3 regions of the Aeribacillus pallidus genome follow, and region 2 is predicted to be linked to each of the others. Evidence: a T-box and tRNA genes for the amino acid it is inferred to sense, from the RefSeq annotation. Region 2 holds a T-box; the other regions hold tRNA genes.
The links. The T-box of region 2 lies ahead of argS (arginine--tRNA ligase). A T-box ahead of a tRNA ligase gene usually reads a tRNA of that ligase, here a tRNA-Arg.

Region 1 (7,565 bases), on a different contig from region 2:
TCAGAGAAATCATCAGCGACGATCACATCTTGAGGCATATAGAAGTTAACGCCTTTTTCTTCAGCTTTTTTCATAAATTCTTTCGCTAATTCAATTTTATCTTCTTCTAATAGGGATTTACCGATTTCGTACCCCTTTGCTTTTACGAACGTATAAGCTAATCCACCGCCGATGATTAAGTTGTCCACTTTGTCTAATAAGTTTTCAATAACACCAATTTTATCTTTTACTTTGGCGCCACCAATAATCGCTGTAAATGGACGCTCTGGATTTGATAACGCATTTCCTAACACGCTTAATTCTTTTTCCATTAAGAACCCAGCGACAGCTGGAAGGTGTTTTGCAATACCTTCAGTAGAAGCATGAGCACGGTGAGCCGCACCGAACGCGTCGTTCACATAAACATCCGCAAGCTCAGCGAACGCTTTCGCTAACTCTGGATCATTTTTCTCTTCACCAGGATAGAAGCGGACGTTTTCTAAAAGCATGACGTCTCCTTCATTCATTTCAGCGATTTTCGCTTGAACTGCTTCCCCATATGCTTCGTCGACTTTCACTACAGGGGCACCAAGAAGCTCTTGTAAGCGCTCAGCCACTGGAGTTAAGCGTAACTCTTCAACAACTTGTCCTTTTGGGCGTCCTAAGTGGCTCGCTAAAATGACTTTCGCCCCTTGTTCTTTTAAGTATTGAATGGTTGGTAGAGCCGCCCGAATACGTGTGTCGTCAGTAACCGCACCGTCTTTCATCGGCACGTTAAAATCTACGCGGCAAAACACTCGTTTTCCTTTTAGTTCAATATCTTTTACCGTTTTTTTGTTCATCAAAAAGGACCTCCTTGTTTCCATTGAAGGACTTTGATAAGTGAAAAACGGGGAGAGGGCACTCCCCCCTACTCCCCTTCCATCCCAACTCTATTATAGATGCTGGGACATAATTTATCCATCATTTCCATCTAAAAATGATGTCACATTTGTTAACTTTTTATTAAATAGTGTAACACTTTATTGAATTTGTTTTTATTAAAGGCCCTTTTGAGCGATGTAGTCAACTAAGTCTACTACACGGTTAGAGTAACCAGTTTCGTTGTCATACCAAGAAACAACTTTTACCATGTTGTTATCGATAACCATTGTAGAAAGCGCATCGATTGTTGAAGAAGCTGTATTACCGTTGTAGTCGCGAGAAACAAGTGGTTCTTCGCTATATGCTAAAATTCCTTTTAATTCGCCCTCAGCTGCTTCTCTAAGAGCTGCATTTACTTCTTCAGCAGTTACTTCTTTTTCAAGCTCAGCTACTAAGTCTACTACAGAAACGTTTGGAGTTGGAACACGCATCGCCATACCGTTTAATTTACCTTTTAATTCAGGTAATACGAGCGCTACTGCTTTTGCTGCACCAGTTGTTGTAGGGATGATAGACTCGCCAGCTGCACGCGCACGACGATAGTCTTTATGCGGTAAGTCTAAGATTTGTTGGTCGTTTGTGTACGCGTGTACAGTAGTCATCATACCGCGCTTAATACCGAATTTTTCGTGAAGTACTTTCGCGAATGGCGCTAAGCAGTTTGTTGTACAAGATGCATTAGAAATCACGTGATGGTTTGCTGGGTCGTATTTGTCTTCGTTAACACCCATAACGATTGTGATATCTTCATCTTTTGCAGGAGCGGAGATAATCACTTTTTTCGCGCCAGCTTCAAGGTGTTTTGCTGCATCTTCACGTTTTGTGAAGCGACCAGTAGATTCAACAACAACTTCTACACCAAGTTCGCCCCAACCAAGTTGAGCTGGGTCGCGTTCTGCTAATACTTTAATTTTTTTACCGCCAACGATGAGATATTCACCGTCAACAGAAACTTCCTCTTCTAATTTACCGTGAACAGAGTCGTATTTTAAAAGATGAGCAAGCATGTTTGCATCTGTTAAGTCGTTTACAGCTACTACTTCTACGTTAGGGTTTTTAAGTGCTGCACGGAATACGTTACGACCAATTCGACCAAAACCATTGATACCAATTTTTACTGCCATTTGAAGAGTCCTCCTTTTATATGTGTAAAGGTATATTTTAAAGGTTGTTTTCGAGTATGGAGTGGGATGATGAGATAGGAAAACAACCTTTATTTACTGTTTTTCATTTTTAGTAATTCACGAGCAGCTCCTTCGTCCGTAATTAAAATCGTCGAACGTGGTGCCCGTTTCATATACGCTTGAATGGCTTTTGCTTTTGAGCTTCCACCAGCTACGGCGAAAACGTGTTCTACCCGGTCCAAATCTTTTAATTGAATGCCTACCGTCTGCACCCGATGAACAACTTCTCCGTCTTCATCAAAGTAGTAACCGAACGCTTCGCCGACAGCTCCACTTTTTTTAATTTTGTCCAAATCTTCCGGACTTGTTTTACGTCGCTTCGCCATCGTAATCGCATCTCCAATTCCGTGAAGAACCATGTTAGCGGACGTAATTAAGTGGATCACTTCTTTAATCGCCGGTTCTTTAATAAAAGATTCGTATACTTCCTTACTTACCTGATCGGGAACGTATAACACTTTATGAGAAGCTCCCGTATGCTCAGCCATCTTGGCACAGATTGTATTGGCTTGATTTTTTACATCTTCGCCAATACCACCGCGTGCCGGAACAAATAATAATTCACCTTTTAAAAAGTCAGGGGTCAACTGTTCTGCAACAGCGGCCATCGTCGTTCCACCAGTGACAGCAATGATATTTTTCTCTGCCAATCGCTTTTTCATGCTTTCAATACAAGCTCTACCAAGCTCTTCTTTTACCCATGGCGTTTCATCACTGTTGCCGTCGACAATGACAACTTCTTTCACGCCGAACCGAAGTTTTAATTGCTTCTCCATTTCATTTATTCCCGAAACTTCTCGCATCATGCCTTCTAATTTTTCGAGAATGTTGACACCTTCAGTCGTCAGACTCATTCCCGTTGTTTTAATGTCAATTAAATTTTGTTCTTTTAAAAACTCAACTTCACTTCGTAACACCCGCTCGGTAAATCCTAACGTTTGGGCTAATGTTCGGCGTCCAACGGGTTGCAATATGTGAATCGTTTTTAAAATGTGATACCGCTTTTGCATAATATCAAGAAGGTCGGGTAATAATCTTTTTTGTAAATCAAGTAGTTGCAGCATATTCTTCACCCTTACTAGGTCGAGGGACATTTTTTGTCCCGTATAGACGTATTATGTCCCACCGACGGTAAAAAAATAACCCCTGCTACATCTTTATTTTAGCAGGGTTGAATAAGCGATTCAACAAGAGAAAGTCAGCTTTTTTGTTGTAAGCGATTACTAATTGTCCATAAATCAATTTGCCCATATTGGACAATTTCCCCTTCGATTTCCACCACTGGAATCATCATCCCAAACTGTTCTGTTAACTCATCGCTTTCATCAATATCCACTTCACGTATGTCGAACGAGTAATCGCCTTGTAGTATCTTTAATACTTGTTTTGCTTCTTCGCATAGGTGGCATTGTTGCCGTGTGTATAATACAACTTCCATATCTCAAACTCCTAACTAATCAAATCGTTTTCGTTTCGCCGACGATGGGATACCGAGTTGGTCTCGATATTTCGCCACTGTCCTTCTTGACACAATGATTCCGTACTCTTTTAATCGATTGGCGATTTGTTGATCAGATAACGGTTTTCGTTTATCTTCTTGATCAACCCATTCTTGAATTAAGTTTTTCACAGTGGCAGAAGAAGCTGTCTCGGCATTATTTGTTTGTAAGGAACTAGTAAAAAAGTGTTTTAATTCAAAGGTACCATATGGTGTTTGCATATATTTTTCCCGTACCGCACGACTAACCGTAGATTCATGAATGTTTAGCTCCTCAGAGATATCTTTCATCGTTAAAGGCGCGAGATGTTTCGGCCCTTTTAAAAAGAAGTCTTTTTGTTTTTCTACAATTTTTAACCCAACTTTAAATAATGTTTCTTGACGGTGTTCTAAACTTTTCATGATCCAGTGATAGTCGTTCGACTTTTCTTTTAAAAATTGATTGACTTGGCGATCTTCATAGCGTGTCATTTCATCGTAATACTCTTGGTGGAAGCGCAGCTTTGGCAGTAAATCATCGAAAAGAGAGACCTCTACTTCTCCATCTTCAGCCAACCGAACAATTAAATCTGGAACAATATAAGACGGATTCTCTTCATAAAAAGATGCCCCAGGCCTTGGCGTCAGTGTTTGGATGATATCAGCTACTTCTTGAATGTCTTTGACCTCGATTTGGAGCTCTTTAGAAAGTTGTCGCCACCGTTTCTCGGCGAAATCTTCAAAATGATCGCGAATAATCTCCAAAGCGATTCTCGGTACATTTTCTTTTCGCTCTAACTGTAAATACAAACATTCTTGTAAACTCCGTGCTGCAATACCAGCAGGCTCTAACCCTTGTACGGTGGCAATACACGCTTCGACTTCATCTTCGGTCGCTTGACACATATTCGCAATTTCTCTCGTAGAAGCTGTTAAATATCCGTTCCGATCTAAATTATATATAATATGGTCAATAATTCGCCGTTCCTTTTTTGTGAACGTTTTCAAAGTTAGCTGTGCATTTACATAATCGACAAATGAATTGGACTTGGCCGCAATTTGTTCGAGCCAGCTTTTTTCATCATCATTTTTTACCGTTTTACGTTTTTTCACATAATCATAGCGGGGGTCCATGACACGAATATTTGGTGTTTCCAATTGAATCAGTGGGTTTTCCATTGCTTTTGATTCTAAAAACGAAGTCAGCTCTTGCACGGAATATTGTAATAAGGTAATGGCTTGGGTCAATTCTTGCGTCAGCGCTAATTTGACCGTCTGTTGTTGCCATAATCCAACTTTTAAATTCATTGCACTCCCCCCTTCATTCATTGTACAAAAAATTCATCAAAAGCTGTATGGAAAATACTTTCGTACGTACGAATGGGTTATTGTAATTATACTCTGAATATTTAGAAAAATTAAATTTTCTTTCGTGAAATAAAAGAAAATCCCCTTGCGATTGGCAAGAGGATTCCAATGAATCAAACGCCCTCGGCAGGAATCGAACCCACATTTCAAGAACCGGAATCTTGCGTGTTATCCATTACACCACGAGGGCATATAATAAAACTAACGTGCACTATCTATTATACTGATGAGTCATTCTTTTTGCAACAATGTTTCTGTTTTAATAAATAGATTTTTGGGTATGATGGTATACGTAATTGTTTTTTATCTCTGCTGAGTAATTTGTTTGACCTTTATTGACCATCGGTGTATGATTACAGTACGTAAGTTTTTCTCAACATCTGTCAAACACCACGGTGAATAATGATTTTTTCGTACAAAGGAGGATGAAGGAATGAACTTAATTCCAACTGTTATTGAGCAAACCAATCGCGGGGAACGTGCGTATGACATTTATTCACGTTTATTAAAAGACCGTATCATTATGTTAGGTAGTCCGATTGATGACAATGTAGCGAACTCCATTGTTGCTCAATTACTCTTTTTAGAAGCAGAAAACCCAGAAAAAGACATCTCCATTTATATTAACAGCCCTGGCGGAAGCATTACAGCTGGTATGGCGATTTATGATACAATGCAATTCATTAAACCAGACGTTCAAACCATTTGTATCGGTATGGCCGCATCCATGGGTGCGTTCCTTTTAGCTGCTGGTACAAAAGGAAAACGTTACGCGTTACCGAACAGTGAAGTGATGATTCACCAACCGCTTGGTGGAGCTCAAGGTCAAGCGACGGAAATTGAAATTGCTGCTAAACGTATTCTCTTCTTACGCGATAAATTGAACCACATTCTATCTGAACGCACTGGTCAGCCGCTCGAAGTAATCGAGCGTGATACAGAGCGCGACAACTTTATGACGGCTGAAAAAGCGAAAGATTACGGTTTAATCGACCATATTATTACAAGAAACTCTTTATCTAAATAATCGATGAAAAAACGTACGAGGACTGATTCACCATCCTCGTACGTTTCTTTTTGGGAACACATGTCTTGTTAACATGTAATATGGTTGTTCTTTTTACCTAGTAGAGTAAAAAACTGATTTCAAAGGGACAGCTTATGCTGTCTCTTTTACTCTCAGCTTCCCTCATCAAACCGTACGTGAGGTTTACCCTCATACGGCTTTCCGACGTTCTTCTTCCTTTGGCTTTCGTTCTTGTCTAACTCGCTAATTTCACTCGGGTTGGACTTAACCAACTAGCAGATAACAGCTTTGCTGGGCGCGCCTAAATAAAAAAACTCGCATTCCATTATGCGAGTTTTACTCTTCTCGACTAACAAACGCGGTGAGGACATCCATTGCTTCTTGTTCATCTCGGCCGTCTGTCATAATCGTAATCGTCGTACCCGAACTGATGGCTAGACTCATTAAGCCCATGATACTTTTACCGTTCACCTTTTTGCCGTCTTTTTCTAAAAAAACATCAGCTGCAAAGCGATTCGCTTCTTGAACAAACCGGGCTGCGGGCCGCGCTTGAAGACCAGTTTTTAACTTTACTTCCACTTGTCTCTCGAGCATATCTTTTCCCCTCCCCCTATCGAAATTATTAATAAATATTATTTCAACTGATTAATCGGTTCTCCTGCACGAAGTTTTTCAGCAATTTCATCGATTTTTCGTAATCGGTGATTGATTCCAGATTTACTTATTTTTCCACCACTTACCATTTCACCGAGTTCTTTTAATGTCACGTCTTGGTAGGCAATTCGAAGCTCCGCAATCTCTCTCAATTTATCCGGTAATGCGTCTAATCCAATCGTTTGGTCAATATAGCGAATGTTTTCCACTTGGCGTAAGGCAGCACCAATCGTTTTATTCAAATTGGCCGTCTCACAATTTACGAGCCGATTGACGGAGTTACGCATATCGCGTACAATACGTACATCTTCAAAGCGAAGTAGCGCATTGTGTGCACCGATAATATTTAAAAACTCGGTAATTTTTTCTGCTTCTTTTAAATACGTAATAAACCCTTTCTTCCGTTCTAACGTTTTAGCGTTTAAACCGAATGTGTTCATTAAATCACATAATGAATCATTATGATCTTTATATTGAGAGAACACCTCTAAATGATAGGAAGACGTTTCTGGATTGTTAACGGAACCTCCCGCTAAAAAAGCACCGCGCAAGTAAGAACGTTTACAACACTTTTTCTTCACGAGCTCTGCGGATATATCGTGTATAAAGGTAAATCCTTCTCCGAGAATTTTTAAATCTTCTAGTATGTCACGGGCATTTTCTTTTAACCGAACAATATAAACATTGTTCTTTTTTAATCTCATCTTTTTCCGAACAAGCAATTCGACAGGAGTTTGATAAATTCTCTTAATAAGCGTATAAATTCTTCGCGCAATAGCCGCATTTTCCGTTTGGATGTTGACAATCAGTAAGCGATTAGAAAATGATAATGAGCCGTTCATGCGAATTAATGCCGACAATTCTGACCGAGCACAACAAAGCTTCACTTCGAGATTCGTTAATTCTTTTTTCGTTTCAGATGCGAACGACATCCCCCTTCACCTCCATTCCA
Region 2 (7,565 bases):
AGAAGCGAAACGAACCGTCGTCTGCCTGATAAGGTAATGTTTGTTGGATAATTCTCTGTATTTCTTCCGTACTCAAATTGAAGCCCTCCATCCTTTGAGGTAGTATCTGTTAACACCATATTCCAAAGGAAGGGGCATTATATCCAACTCTGGTACTTCCATAGAAGAAATTCTTTATTGAGAAAAGGGCATAAACTAAAAAGACCGTCATTGCTATTTTTTGGAGCTATCGAGGAATGAAAAGGCAATTGAACATAGTTCGCTGGAAAAAAATGATATAATGAATAAAAAAATACTTCCAACAAAAGGAATTGAAACAAAATAGGGTTGTAATGGATACGATGCACATGTTTTTTATGGCGATACTGAGTAGTTTTATCGGTGAACACGTAATTAATCGTGTTATAGCCCGCCATAAATCGTATGTACAAATTAATCTTTAACTTCCAAGGAAGCTGTTAACTACCATATACCAATACCTCTTCTTTGTTTACCCCAACAAAATTTTATGAACCTCAATTGCGTTATTTATATGCAGTAATCTGATTTATATTGGTAGAAAGGATGAAATTGATGAAAGTAGATGCGCTTGTTTTTGATCTGTACGGAACGCTTTTTGATGTCTTTTCGGTAACGGAAACGTGTCGGTCTTTGTTTGGGGAGAAAGGTCCAAAAGTGAGTGAACGTTGGAGACAGAAGCAGCTTGAATATGCTTTTTTACGACAGGTAATGAAAAACTATGTGCCATTTGATGTCATTACAAAACAAGCGTTACGCTATGCGTGTCGGTTCGAGCAGGTGGAGTTAACACCAGAAGCAGAAAAGGAGCTCCTCAATCAATACGAACGATTAACACCGTTTCCAGAAGTCAAGGAAACGTTAGCCGCCCTTTCCAACAAAACTCGGGCCATTTTTTCAAATGGACCTGCATCGATGCTAACTCCATTATTAGCTCATGCTGGGTTTGAAGTATATTTTGATGAAGTTATTAGCGTAGATGAAATTAAGCAGTACAAACCGTCACCAATGGTGTATCAGCATGTTGTCCATCGGTTAGGGGTTGGAAGAGAACACATCTTGTTTATGTCCGCAAATGCGTGGGATATTGCCGGAGCGAAAAACTTCGGCTTTCAAACGGTGTGGGTAAATCGCGCAGGACTGCCTTTTGATGAACTTGATGTGGAACCAGATTACGTGGTTGATGACCTTTCTAGCTTATCGACATTGTTAAGAAAGTGAGAGAAAGATCAATGTTACGAAGATTTCAATTGTTCTTTGTGGGAAGTATGCTTTTTTTTTGTCGCAAGTTGTTCCGAACAGGATGTATCTTCTTTACAACTGAAGCCTTATACGTTTGATGAGAATGAATTTCGAATTTTAAGTGTAACCCACTTAAATGCAACCGGCTATATCTTACAAGGAAACCTTCATTCCAATGTCGGAATTTTATACGAAATTGAAGAATATATCGACGGCGAACTCGTTGATACGATGAAATTTATGGACTATGGAGCAGAAGATAATTTGAAGTTTCTTATGCTTTTTGGAGATCGAGACCTAGACAACGAGGATGCTCTTGAAATTTCTGTTGGGCGGATAGGTAGATCTTCTTCATATAAAGTCGGACTCATTCCGAATCATCTTGAAATGGGACGGATAACTAGTACTCTAATTGGTGAAACTATCATTCTTGAAAGAGAGGTTCCCGTGTATCAAGTCCATTGTACTAACCGAAATGGGAAAGAGCTACGAGTTTGGGTTTACCAATGATAACATTGTCGAATTAATAAAGAAGAATAAATTCCCACAGGCGTTTCTTTATAAACTCACGTTAATGGATAAAGAAATACTACATGAAAGATTTTAAGTAGATGCAGACAATGAACATGGGATTTCGCACATATCTTTTTCCTTTGCATAAGGTAAAGGGAAGGAAAAAAGAAGAGAGGGAATGCCCATGTATCATCGTCAGTTTAATCCATTAGATTATTTTCTTGGTCAATTGGGACAGCCAAGTTATCCACCATATGATCAAACAGGATACGGTGGTTATCCGACGACTCCACCATCTGGAGCGGGGCAACAACCAGGATTTGGCCCACCACCTAGTTTAGTTCCTTTTCCTGGAGGGGGACAACAGCAAGGATTTGGAGGCCCACCAAGTTCACCACCGCCGTCGTTTACCCCTCAAGTGCAAGAAGGACCAAGTTTACAAGCCGTTGACCCAGGTGCCTTTTACGGATGTTTAAACAAATACACCTATGTCACCTTAACTAATCGAAGGTCGTTTTGGTTTTACCCAACGTATATCGGCCGAACCTCAGTGGCCGGTTGGAGATGGTATGGATCTTACTGGGGTTACTACGGAATGGATACGAGACGAATTCGGTCGTTTCAATGTTTTTAAAAATGTATTAACGGGACGAATAGAGGCTTCCGGTCGGTTGAGTAAGGAAGCTTCTATTTGTGCAAGTACAGGTTAACTTTTTACGTTAGTGAATATTTTTATGAAACTTTTAACGTTCGTTTTCGTATACATAGATACATCCTTGTAGAGGGGAATGTAGGAGAGTGGTAGTAATTGGATTCGTATCAGCAAAAATTAATGCAGTTAGTTCAGAAGTTCTCCCAGGTAGGCGTTAAAATTTCCAAGACAAAATCAAGATTAGATGTTATTAAAAGTATCAAAACATGGACCACCTTACCATCATCCCTAAAGCACGATTTTTATAGTAAGGGACACTAGGTGCCAATCACCTAGTGTTTTTTCTTTTTACTTATGGCAGCGAATACACCTAAAAAAAGGCAATACATATTGCTATCCAAGAAGCAGTATTCAAAGTATTCAGCTCTTATTATCGATTAAAATCGATTAGTTTATCGTAATCGAGGCATTTTTGCAAAAAATCACCTAACGTTTCATAAAAAATAGAAAACTAGGGTAGTTGGTCTGTTCAACAAGGAGATATTTGCACCGAATCGACCACTTTTTTCACCTAAATTCCCCCACGTATGTAAAAAAAACACAAAAATAAATATCTAATTTAGCACTCACTAGGAACAGAATGATGAATCCGATTTCAATTCGTTTCATAAAATGGGAGCATCAAAGATATACATAAAATAGGGAGGGGATGCAATGAATCAGGCGATGTTTGATATGGAGACATTAAAAGATATTCGTCGAACAGCAGATGAAATTTCGTATACGTGTATGAATCGTCACTATTACACAGAAGTGGAAAATTTGAAAAAAGCCCTTGATCATGTATGTCGTGTGCTAGGTACGTTTGCCGACATTGAAATGCATCGGTTAAAAGGGCATTATGTGGCGTATGATCCTCAAGCGTATATAAAAGGGCGGTTACAGCTAGCCTATGACGCTATCAAGGTAGCATCTACAGATGACCAGTTTCCGGCTTAATGTGTGTAAACGTTATTCCTTGTCGAATAACGTTTTTTGTATGCACATTCGTACGGGACGAAGAGAAAGCTATTAACGAAACTTATTCGGATTTTCTATTCTAATCGAAACAACTTCTCCACAATTAAGGCAAAAAGTAAAAATTTTGTTCGAATACGTAGATATGGTTAATTTTTTATCTAACGGTTTGATTGGTATGAAGTCGGTACCCTCGGCAAATTCTGTACCATTACACTTAGGGCAATTCTCATTCATCAACGCCATCTCCCCTTTCTTTTTACTAATATTATTTACGTTGGTAACCAAAAGTTAGATTCAACAATTTTTCTTTATAGAAAGGCTCTGTTAAACGATACTGTTGATATGTATACATTTCGCTTGTGGCGGACGCTTTCCGCGGGCAAGCCGCAAGCCGCAAGCCGCTTCCCTCGCTACGCTCAAGTATGGGTCTTGCTTGGCTTGCTGTTTTCGCTGAGAGTCGCCGCCTTTCGCTTCATGTAAATAACATGCTAAAAATCAACAACATATACATAGCCTATAAAAAAAGAGGGCGTAATCGAAACGCCCTCTATACGATTGACTTTTTTCGCTGAAGCCATTTGTAAATAAGGAAGACGGCAATAATCACCACTCCACCGACAACCGTGAGAAGCGTAAAGTTTTCCTCGATAAATGGCTTTGCTTTCGCACCAAGCGTTAAGATAATGATTGCTTCTAGGAAAAATCGTATGCCGCGTCCTATGACCGACCAGAAAACTAATGTACGAATTTTAATGTTCGAAATCCCTGAAAAAATCGTAAATACTTTATAAGGAATCGGGGTGAGTCCCGCAATTAAAATAGCCATCGAACCGTACTTTTGAAAATAGTCTTCTACTTTCACAATCCGCTCTTCGGAAATGATATACCGTAATACTGGTCGCCCTAGTTTTTTACCAATATACCAACCTAAGAGTGCCCCAAGGACAGAGGCAACCGTCGTGATAAACGCAAACCATAATGCTTTTTCCGGCTGGGCTAAGCTAATCGGAATGAGCAACACATCCGGAGGAATTGGAAAGAACGATGAATCCGCAAAAGAAACGAAAAATAGTCCGATGACACCAAACTCTAATAACCATTGTTCAATGTGATGAATCAACTCTGACATATGTTAAAAAATCTCCTTTTACTCTCGTTTTTGTTCATGAGAAGTATATCATCTTTTAATCAAAGCGTCACCTACAGTTCATATCGGAAAAAAGAGATGTAAAGGGCTTTACATCTCATTTGGTGCTTGAATGCGTAACAATCGAAGGCCTTCTGCTAAAACAATGGTGACGGCCTTCACAAGTGCCAGACGGGAAGGAAGCTCCTCATCGTTTGCAAGAATGCGAACTTTCCCATAATATTTGTTGAATGCCTGTGCCAGCTGGATCACGTATTTCGCGATTAAATGTGGAGCCAGTTGTTTGTACGCTTCTTCAATTACAACTGGGAAGGACTGAAGAAGTTTTACTATTTCCCAACTATCCTCATCAGATAATCCAGTATATTCATAGGAGGCCAACGAATGTTTCCGTAAAAGGGAATGGGCACGCGCATGTGTATATTGGACATACGGACCTGTTTCTCCTTCAAAATGAAGCATATCTTCTAATGAAAATTCGATGGAGTTCATTCGATCGCTTTTTAAATCGTGAAAGACGATCGCGCCAACTCCTACCGCTTTGGCCACTTTTTCTTTGTTCGGTAAATGCGGGTTTTTCCTTTCGATGTTTTCTTTCGCTAATTGGATGGCTTCGTGTAACACCTCTTCTAATAATATGACTCGTCCTTTTCGAGTAGACATCTTTTTCCCATCTTTTAAATACAAGCCGAACGGGACGTGAACCATGTTTTTCGCCCAGTCGAATCCGAGCTTTTTTAACACCGCAAAAATTTGTTGAAAATGTATGGATTGTTCATGACCGACGACATAAATGGCTTGGTCGAACTTATATTCACGTTGACGATAGAGTGCGGCAGCCAAGTCTCGGGTGGCATATAACGTAGCTCCATCTGACTTTTTAATTAAGCACGGTGGCAGCTGTTCATCCGCTAAATCAACGACCTCGGCTCCGTCCGATAACACAAGCAATTGATGCTGTTTTAGTAATTCGATGACTTCTTCCATTTTATCGTTATAAAAAGCTTCTCCGTGATACGAATCGAAGGAGACGTTTAACAGCTCATAGATTTGCTTAAATGCTTGTAACGACTCATCTCGAAACCATTTCCATAATAGTAGTGCCTCCTCATCTCCATCCTCTAATGCTTTAAACGTTTTTCGTGCTACATCTTCTAGGCTCTTATCTTTAGCTGCTTCATCGTGAAAACGTACATACAATTGAAACAGGGAGGCAATTGGCTTTTCCTTTACTTCCGCTTCATTTCCCCACAGGCGATACGCGGTAATGAGCTTTCCAAATTGTGTCCCCCAATCCCCAAGGTGATTAATTTTTACCGTACGGAATCCACATTTTTCAGCAAGGAGGGCAATGGATTGACCGATAACAGTTGAGCGTAGATGTCCCATGGAAAATGGTTTTGCAATATTAGGTGAAGACATATCAATGACGACGGTTTTGTTTTGGCCAAACGTATGCGAACCGTATCTATGTTGCTCTTGTAAAATCGTGTTCACGACTGAATTTCCAACCGACTTATCGAAAAAGACATTCACGTACAGACCGACGGCTTCTACTTTTTTAAAGAGAGGAGAGGTGAGCTTGCTAGCAATCATTTTGGCAATGTCGGCCGGTGATTGACGGAACTCTTTTGCTAACTGAAAACATGGAAAGGCGACATCGCCATGCGACAACTGCTTCGGTGTTTCAATCAACGATTCAATTTTATCTTTTGTCCAATGATCAGGTAAAACTTCGGCTAATTGTTCAGCGAATAAGACGTGTAAGTTCATAAACAAACGCTCCCTTTCTTTTCGTAAATAAAAAAGCTCGCCTCTTCAGAAAGAGACGAGCATACTCTCGCGGTGCCACTCTTTTTGCCATCTTGAGAAAAGATGACCACTTGACAAGTGATAACGGGTTGTACCGTCTGACCCTACTACTGGTTCGGACCAGCATCTCCGAAGTGCGCTTCATAAATAGGTTCATACTAGGCTTCCACCATCCCTAGCTCGCTCTTAATCCCCTATTCACTACTCTCTTCTTCACCGATGTTTCCCTATTGTTTCCATTTATTATACTCATTTGGTTGAAAAAAACAAGTGAATTATATACTTAACACCCGATTTTCTTCTGAAGCGAATAAGTACGAATGATGGTAATAGCGGATACTAAAAATAATGCCCATAGCTAGCATATTCCCCATCAATGAACTTCCGCCGTAACTAATAAAAGGGAGAGGGATTCCCGTAATTGGGAGTACTTGTATCGTCATGCCGATATTTTGAAAGACATGGAACGTTGTCATGCAAATAATACCGGCACAGACGTACGAATTAAAAGGATCGTTCGTATCAAGGGCGATCCTTGTCATATGATAAATGAGGAAAAAGTATAAACAAATGACGAGGCTTCCACCGATAAAACCATATTCTTCACCGATGACACTAAAAATAAAGTCGGTATGGTTTTCGGGAACATATACTTCGCGTTCTTTAAATCCTTTTCCAACAATCTCTCCGGAACCAATAGCTGTTAATGAGCGAACTAAATTAAACCCTTCTAATTGTTGATAATCGTATGGATTAAGCCAAGAATAAATCCGCGCGATTTGATAAGAATCAAGATACTTCTCCAATAAATGAGGAGCATAAAGAGCAATGAAAATGACACATCCAACGAAAAGAGAGGCCGTCATAAACAAAGGAAGTAGGATTTTCCATGTAATACCCGATACGAGCAGTAGCCCACTGGTAATCGCAACAATAACCATACTCGTTCCTAAATCCGGCTGCATCATAATAAATCCAAGCGGAATAAGTACGGTCACCCCAATTTTTACAAGTAAGATCATATCGGTTTGCCATGTTTTCTCCGGATAACGCTCATGGTGCTTCATAATTAATCGACTAACCGCTAAAATCAGAAACGTCTTCATAAACTCTGAAGGTTGAATCGATCCAATATGTTCGAACGTAAACCAACTTTTCGCC
Region 3 (7,565 bases), on a different contig from region 2:
CGTAGCCATGACGATGGCTCTTCATAAGCTACAAGAAGAAAAAGAATTAGAGAAATTTCCGATTAAGGACTATTTAGCCGCTACTAGTGTAGGGGTGTTAAAGGAATTAGGAGTCGTTTTAGACTTAAATTACGAAGAAGATAGTCAAGCAGAAGTAGATATGAATATCATAATGACGGGTTCAGGCGAATTTGTTGAATTACAAGGTACAGGCGAAGAAGCTACGTTTACGTTTGCTCAACTACAGCAAATGTTAGACGCCGCTCAACAAGGGATTAGCCAACTAATTCAAATTCAAAAAGAGACATTAGGAGACATTGCGGTAAAAATTGAGGAGAACAAAGCTAAGGAAGTGGAATAATCGTGGAAAAAGTCATTATTGCCACAGCCAATCGGGGGAAGGCCAAAGAATTTGAACAAATGTTCCAAGCGTATGGAATCGATATACTTACTTTATTAGATTTAGAAGAACCGATTGATATTCAGGAAACAGGGACGACGTTTGAAGAAAATGCGCTCATAAAAGCGAGGGAAGTAGCCACTCGCTTAAACATGCCGGTCATTGCGGATGATTCTGGACTTGAAGTGGATGCGTTGGACGGAAGACCTGGTGTTTACTCCGCAAGATATGCTGGAGAACAAAAAGACGATCAAGCAAACATTGAAAAAGTACTAAGGGAACTAAAAGGTGTGCCGTTTGAACAGCGGACCGCTCGCTTTCGTTGTGCACTAGCCGTAGTTTTTCCTTCAGGAGAAGAATTAACCGTCCATGGCACTTGTGAAGGATATATTACGGAGCAACCTAAGGGTACAAACGGCTTCGGCTATGATCCAATTTTTTATGTACCTGAAAAACAATGTACTATGGCCGAACTTCCATCAGAAATAAAAAATAAAATAAGCCATCGTGCGCATGCGTTACAGCAATTTAAAAAGCGAATGGACAAATGGTTTGGGGGAAAAGGCGAATGAAGGTTATTGTCGTCAGTGATAGTCACGGCTCAACAGAAACATTAACCGAAATTGCCGAACGGTATCAAAACGAAGTGGACGTCATGTTCCACTGTGGGGATTCTGAACTTTCAAAGGAGCATCCAGCGATTTCCCCATTCATTACAGTGAGAGGAAATTGTGATTTCGAAACAAGCTTTCCGAATGAGTTGATACATTCTATTAACGGGTGTAAATTTTTAGTAACTCATGGTCATCTTTATCAAATAAAGACGACGTTAATGAAGCTTTATTATCAAGCACAAGAACAAGGAGCTCACATTGTCTTATTTGGTCATTCGCATCAGTTAGGGGTTGAAAAAATTGGAAATCACATCTTTTTAAACCCTGGGAGCATTCTTCTTCCGAGAGGTCGAAAAGAAAGAACGTATGCGTTGATCGAAGGTGATCAAAACACGTTAACCATTCGCTTTTTCACCGATGATCACGAAGAACTAGGTGAGCTAAAAAGAAAATTTTCTTTAACATAAAGGAGGGAGCAGCTTCCCTCCTAAAATGATAAAAAATATATTGACGTTATGAAACAGAATTCATATAATAAATAATGTCTTGAACAATAAAAACTGTGTCCCAGTAGCTCAGCTGGATAGAGCAACGGCCTTCTAAGCCGTCGGTCGGGAGTTCGAATCTCTCCTGGGACGCCAGTTTAAAAAGCGCTATGTGACCAGTAAATCATTGCTGATTTACGGTGACGTAGCGCTTTTTATTTTGATTCCAATCGGTTAGTGAAATTTGAGAAAAATTAGAAAATACCAATTGATTTTTCAGAATAATTTGACTAAAATAAAAATATCGTTTATGTGAAATCGGTTTCATAGATAAGGAGAAATCGTGATCAGTTTTTCTCCTTTATATATGAAATCGATCTTACAAAAAACAATTGGGGGGATTGATGTGAGAAAATTTTTACCATTACTCGTCGTTTTTCTTCTCATGTTAGGTGCATGTAGTTCAACAACAAATCAACCAGATGAACAAACTTCACCGTCGAACACGAACGAAAATGAAGAAACAACTCAAAACGAGACAAATGAACAAGAAAAAGTAACGATTGTCTATGCACGTGGAAAAGATGCGACAAAAGCGACAGAAAAAATTATTGAAGCGTTTGAACAGAAGTTTCCTCATATTGAGGTTGAATTCCGAGAAATGCCTTCAGATACCGGTGCACAGCATGATGCTTATGTAACGATGTTAAATGCCCAATCAGACGAAATTGATGTGATGGATTTAGATGTAATTTGGCCAGCTGAATTTGCCCAAGCTGGTTATGTTCAACCACTTGACGTGTTTATTCAACGGGACGGAATTGACTTAAGCGAATATAACCAAGGGGCTTTAAGCGCAGCGAACTTTAATGGAAAACAATGGGCGATGCCTAAATTTATCGATGCGGGTCTATTATTCTATCGAAAAGACATTATTTCTGAAGATGAAGTGCCTAAAACATGGGATGAACTCATTGAAGCGGCGAAAAAATATCAAGGAGCAGAAGGAACGAAATTCGGTTACTTACTTCAAGCGAAACAATATGAAGGGTTAGTATGTAACGCTGTTGAATTCATCGCCTCTTATGGTGGTCAAATTATTAACGAAAAAGGTGAGGTAGTCGTCAATAGTCCAGAAACGATTAAAGGTCTTCAAAAATTAGTTGAAATTGCTAATTCTTCGTTTGTGCCTGATAATATTACAACTTTTACGGAGCCTGAATCACATACTGCGTTTATTGAAGGACAATCTCCGTTTATCCGTAACTGGCCATATCAATATGCTTTAGCAAACGATCCAGAACAATCAAAAATTGTAGATAAAGTTGGCGTAGCTCCCCTTCCTGCAGGAGACGCAGGATCAGCAGCGGCTCTTGGTGGATGGATGACCGCCATTAGCAAATTTTCCAAACATAAAGAAGAAGCTTGGGAATTTGTAAAATTCATGACTGGTCCTGAAGGTCAAAAAATTTCTGCTATCTACGGTGGATTAGCACCAACACTACCTAAACTATTCGAAGACGAAGAAATTTTAGAAGCGAATCCATTCTTTGCTAATGAGGGATTTGTTCAAGGGTTAAACGCAGCTGTTTCTCGTCCGGTGGCACCAAACTATCCGGAAATCTCTGATATTATTCAACGTCACGTTTCCATGGCGATTGCCGGACAAGAAACGGTGGAAGAAGCCGTACAAAATATGGAGAAAGAGATGAAAGAAAAATTGGAACTATAATCCGTTCCTCTTTATAGTCGCCAATTCCTTAGAAACATCCAATAGCATCAGGCTATTGGATGTTTCCACTAATGAAAGGAATGATCTAGGTGGTAAATAGTAAACGCTCCGAAAAGATATTTGCTTATTTACTTGTTGCTCCTTCTTTGTTACTCATCTTTCTGATCGCCATATGGCCTGTTATTCAATCGTTTTACTTTAGTCTTTTTGATCTCCGATTAAACGATCCAACGAAATCAAGCATTCATTGGAATCATTCACTTGATCTCGAACAATATTTATCAAGTTACCCCTTTTTAATTTCGGCTCTTGACAATGAAATTAAGCAAGCAAGTGGTGAAACAAAATCATTACTTAAAGATGTACAACAACACTTACAAGAAGTGGATCAAAAGATTCAAGAAGATCAAAAAGCAAAGGAAATGTATGACCGGGCGTATGATAAGGTGTTTAATTTGGAACCTGTACCAGAGGAAGAGCGGTTTATAACAATAGAAAAAGAGGTAGCCATAGAATTTGATCAAGCGGTTCAACAAATACAGGAAAAGCTTCTCCCATTGGAGGGAAAAGAAATACTTCTTCAAGAAAAGCGGGTCATAGGATTAGCAACCTCTCTTCAAAATGTCGTAGTGAAACCAAATTTTATTGGACTCAAACATTATAAAGATAATTTTCAAGACACTCGAATGTGGAAGGCTATTGGGGTCACAACGGTATTTACGGTGATATCGGTGGCAGTTGAGTTAGTCCTTGGACTAGGAATCGCATTGCTTATTAATAAAGCATTTTTTGGAAGAGGACTAGTTCGCGCGAGTATTTTAATTCCATGGGCGATTCCTACGGCTGTTTCCGCTTTAATGTGGCGTTTTTTATATGATGGTCAAAATGGAATTGTAGCCAAATACTTTGAGGAAATCGGCCTTGTGGAGCGAATGAGTGAGTTGTTAACAACAGGACTAGGAGCGATGTTTGCGGTCATTTTTGCCGACGTTTGGAAGACAACTCCGTATATGGCGTTATTATTGTTAGCAGGACTACAAACGATACCAAATTCGCTTTATGAAGCGGCATCTATTGATGGGGCAAGTAAGTGGAAGCAGTTTGTCCATATTACGTTACCATTACTTAAACCTAGTATTCTCGTTGCCTTATTGTTCCGTACACTCGATGCGTTTCGAGTATTTGACTTGATTTATGTGTTAACAGGTGGCGGTCCCGCTAACTCAACCGAGACAATCACCATATTGGCGTATAAAGTGATGTTCTCGCAAACGAATTTTGGAGAAGGTTCTGCTTTATCAGTCGTTGTCTTTATTTGTGTCGCTATCATTTCTATTATTTATATTAAATTGTTAGGTGCTGACTTAGTGAGTGACACTGGCAAAAAATAAGAGGTGAAGTCAGGTGAAGAAAAAGGTTGGTCCCTTATTTTATTTTTTTCTCATAGCCTTTGTCTTTTTCGTTATGTTTCCGTTTTTATGGATGTTGCTAAGCTCGGTTAAACCTTTAACAGAACTATTTGGCGAAAAAGCTTTTAAATGGTTTACAGCACACCCAACACTTAAAAACTATCATTCTGTCTTTTTTGATTATCCGTTTATGAAGTATATGTGGAATAGCTTCGTCGTCTCTTCCATCACTACCGTTTATACAGTATTTGTCGCTTCCTTTGCCGCATACGCAATTGCGAGATTACATTTTAAAGGAAAATCAATCATTTTAGGAATTGTACTGTCGGTCTCGATGTTTCCACAAATCGCCACGATTTCTCCTATTTATATGTTTCTTAAAAATATGGGGTTAACGAATAGCTATTTAGGATTAATAATCCCGTATACAACCTTTGCGTTACCGTTATCCATTTGGTTGTTAGTAACGTTTTTTAGAAAAATTCCGAATGATTTAGAAGAAGCAGCGAAAATCGATGGTGCTTCCATGTTCCAAACGTATTGGCGGGTGATTTTACCACTAGCTATACCAGGAGTATTTACGACGGCCATCCTTGTATTTATAGCTGCTTGGAATGAGTTTCTTTTTGCTTTAACGATTAATACGGCGGATGATTATAAAACCGTTCCTGTTGGTATTGCGATGTTCCAAGGTCAGTACACCATACCGTGGGGAGAAATTGCAGCTGCAACAGTAGTAGTAACTGTACCGTTAGTCATCATGGTTCTTTTATTCCAACGTCGAATCGTTTCTGGATTAACTTCCGGTTCGGTAAAAGAATAATATTGTTGACTTCCCAAATGGAATCGTTAAGCAACCGTTGGTAGATCCGGAAGCATTACCAACGGTCCTTTTTCATTGGCTATGTTATATGTCGTTGTTGATTATTAACAAGTTATTCACACGGTGGCCGACTCCAGCGGGAACAAGAAGCCGCAAGACCCTGGACCGAGCGTAGCGAGGGAAGCGGCTTGCGGCTTGCCCGCGGAAAGCGTCCGCCACAAGCGTAATGTATAAATATCAACAGTATCGTTTAACAGACTTTTCATTAAATGAATAAAAAAATGAAATTATAAAATACAAGTTGACGAACGAATGATAGTTGCCTATAATAATACATGTTTCAATTGCATGAATTAATTACGTCCCAGTAGCTCAGCTGGATAGAGCAACGGCCTTCTAAGCCGTCGGTCGGGAGTTCGAATCTCTCCTGGGACGCCAGTTGAAACATGAATACTACTTATACATAAATTGATGCTTTTCCAAACGGAGAAGCATCTTTTTTTATAACGTGAACTGCATTTTGTTTTTCAAAAACGACCATGATACACTATTATTGGATTACAAGAAAAGGACGGATATATATGACGAAAGGACGCTCGAAGAACCGTTCAAACAAAATCATTCCCTTTCCAGGGTTAAAAGAGCGACTTCTTCAAATTGGGACGGAAAAGTTAGAGAACAAGGAAGTAGAGGAAGCGATTCGTCTATTAAAGCAAGCGAAGGACATCAAACCAGTTGATGATCAAATACAAATCGCGTATGTAATGGCACTTTTTGAAGGGAAATATTATGAGGAAGCTAAAGCGGAATGTAAAGATTTACTTCACCGTGGAGTGGACGACTACCTTCAAGTTGTAGAGCTTTATTTAATGATTTTAATCCAATTAAATGAATACGAAGAAGTTGCATCTACCATTCACGCTTTATTAGAAGAAGCGGACCTTTCAATGGAGCAACGGACACATTTTTTTCATCTGTTACAGTTAAGTGAAAAAGTATGGAAGAATCGTCAACCGGATACAATGGTAAAAATTGATTCATTGCTGCTTCATCAACAAGACGTCGTTGAACAAACAATGCAAATCGCCCAGTTAAAAGGTCAAAATTTAGAACCATATATCGAACAGTTAGAAAGTATGTTAAAGCAACCAGATGGGCATCCTTGGGTAAAAACGCTTATCTTACTATTATTAAAAGAACATCATTATAAAAAGGAAATGACTGTCACGAAATTTTCGAAAACAAAGCGCGTAATTCCGGTTGAACTTCCGGAATTTACCGAACAAGATTGGCTTCAACCGATTAGAATTGGTATTGAGCAACTGTATGAACATGAAAATCCTACTTTTTGTCAGGAATTATTGGCGATGCTGGAGAGGCATGGTTTTATCATGTTTCCATTTTCTTTATCACCAACCAAACCTGCTATTTGGATTGCTGCTTACGTATGGCTTGGGAATCAACTGTATGGAATCGAACTTTCAATTGAAACCATTACCGAGCAATTTCACATAAATGAATCTGAATTGAAACACGCGATTTCTTTTTTGCAACAACTAGAGGAGTGGATTGAGCCAACAAATTCACCGTCTAACTAGTTGAAAGAACGGTGTTGTATGTTATAATGAAATGGTTGTAATGTGTCTTTACAATTCATTTTCTTACAAATGACAAGGACTTGGCTTTCTTTACTTAGCAAGTCTAGTTACGTGTTTTTACACAAATACTAATTATAGATTGTTGGAGGGAAACGTGGTATGTCAGTTAAATGGGAAAAATTAGAAGAAAACCGTGGCGTTCTTACAGTTGAAGTTGACGCTGAAACGGTAAATAACGGTTTAGATCAAGCGTTCAAAAAGGTAGTTAAACAAGTTTCTATTCCGGGATTCCGTAAAGGGAAAGTTCCTCGTCCAATTTTTGAAAAACGTTTCGGAGTAGAAGCTCTATACCAAGATGCATTAGACTTCATTCTTCCAGAAGCATATGCAAAAGCAATCGAAGAAGCCGGCATTGAACCAGTTGATCGTCCAGAAATCGATGTAGAACAAATGGAAAAAGGTAAAGAGCTTATTTTCAAAGCAACTGTTACAGTAAAGCCTGAA

Region 1: it encodes a tRNA-Arg, which carries the amino acid that the T-box ahead of argS (arginine--tRNA ligase) is inferred to sense. The anticodon was not compared.
Region 3: it encodes a tRNA-Arg, which carries the amino acid that the T-box ahead of argS (arginine--tRNA ligase) is inferred to sense. The anticodon was not compared.

Annotation. Positions count from the first base shown of each region.
Region 1 covers NZ_JBCNBW010000021.1:18,290-25,854, reverse strand. Annotated here, with positions in the region: gene ABES52_RS05180 (phosphoglycerate kinase) at 1-821, opposite strand, end outside; gene gap (type I glyceraldehyde-3-phosphate dehydrogenase) at 1,020-2,027, opposite strand; gene ABES52_RS05170 (sugar-binding transcriptional regulator) at 2,117-3,151, opposite strand; gene ABES52_RS05165 (glutaredoxin family protein) at 3,286-3,525, opposite strand; gene rpoN (RNA polymerase factor sigma-54) at 3,541-4,872, opposite strand; tRNA gene ABES52_RS05155 (tRNA-Arg) at 5,051-5,122, opposite strand; partial or broken gene clpP (ATP-dependent Clp endopeptidase proteolytic subunit ClpP) at 5,363-5,959, shown strand; gene ABES52_RS05145 (HPr family phosphocarrier protein) at 6,296-6,553, opposite strand; gene whiA (DNA-binding protein WhiA) at 6,592-7,545, opposite strand.
Region 2 covers NZ_JBCNBW010000057.1:38,280-45,844, reverse strand. Annotated here, with positions in the region: gene shc (squalene--hopene cyclase) at 1-76, opposite strand, end outside; gene ABES52_RS12535 (haloacid dehalogenase type II) at 574-1,239, shown strand; gene ABES52_RS12530 (hypothetical protein) at 1,276-1,770, shown strand; gene ABES52_RS12525 (transporter) at 1,958-2,407, shown strand; gene ABES52_RS12520 (Lmo0850 family protein) at 2,606-2,746, shown strand; gene ABES52_RS12515 (hypothetical protein) at 3,140-3,424, shown strand; gene ABES52_RS12510 (YqaA family protein) at 3,993-4,574, opposite strand; gene argS (arginine--tRNA ligase) at 4,683-6,365, opposite strand; T-box leader at 6,414-6,630, opposite strand; gene ABES52_RS12500 (FtsW/RodA/SpoVE family cell cycle protein) at 6,680-7,565, opposite strand, start outside.
Region 3 covers NZ_JBCNBW010000072.1:18,990-26,554, forward strand. Annotated here, with positions in the region: gene rph (ribonuclease PH) at 1-361, shown strand, start outside; gene ABES52_RS15260 (XTP/dITP diphosphatase) at 364-972, shown strand; gene ABES52_RS15265 (metallophosphoesterase) at 969-1,481, shown strand; tRNA gene ABES52_RS15270 (tRNA-Arg) at 1,579-1,655, shown strand; gene ABES52_RS15275 (ABC transporter substrate-binding protein) at 1,945-3,231, shown strand; gene ABES52_RS15280 (carbohydrate ABC transporter permease) at 3,321-4,622, shown strand; gene ABES52_RS15285 (carbohydrate ABC transporter permease) at 4,636-5,463, shown strand; tRNA gene ABES52_RS15290 (tRNA-Arg) at 5,825-5,901, shown strand; gene ABES52_RS15295 (tetratricopeptide repeat protein) at 6,045-7,061, shown strand; gene tig (trigger factor) at 7,221-7,565, shown strand, end outside.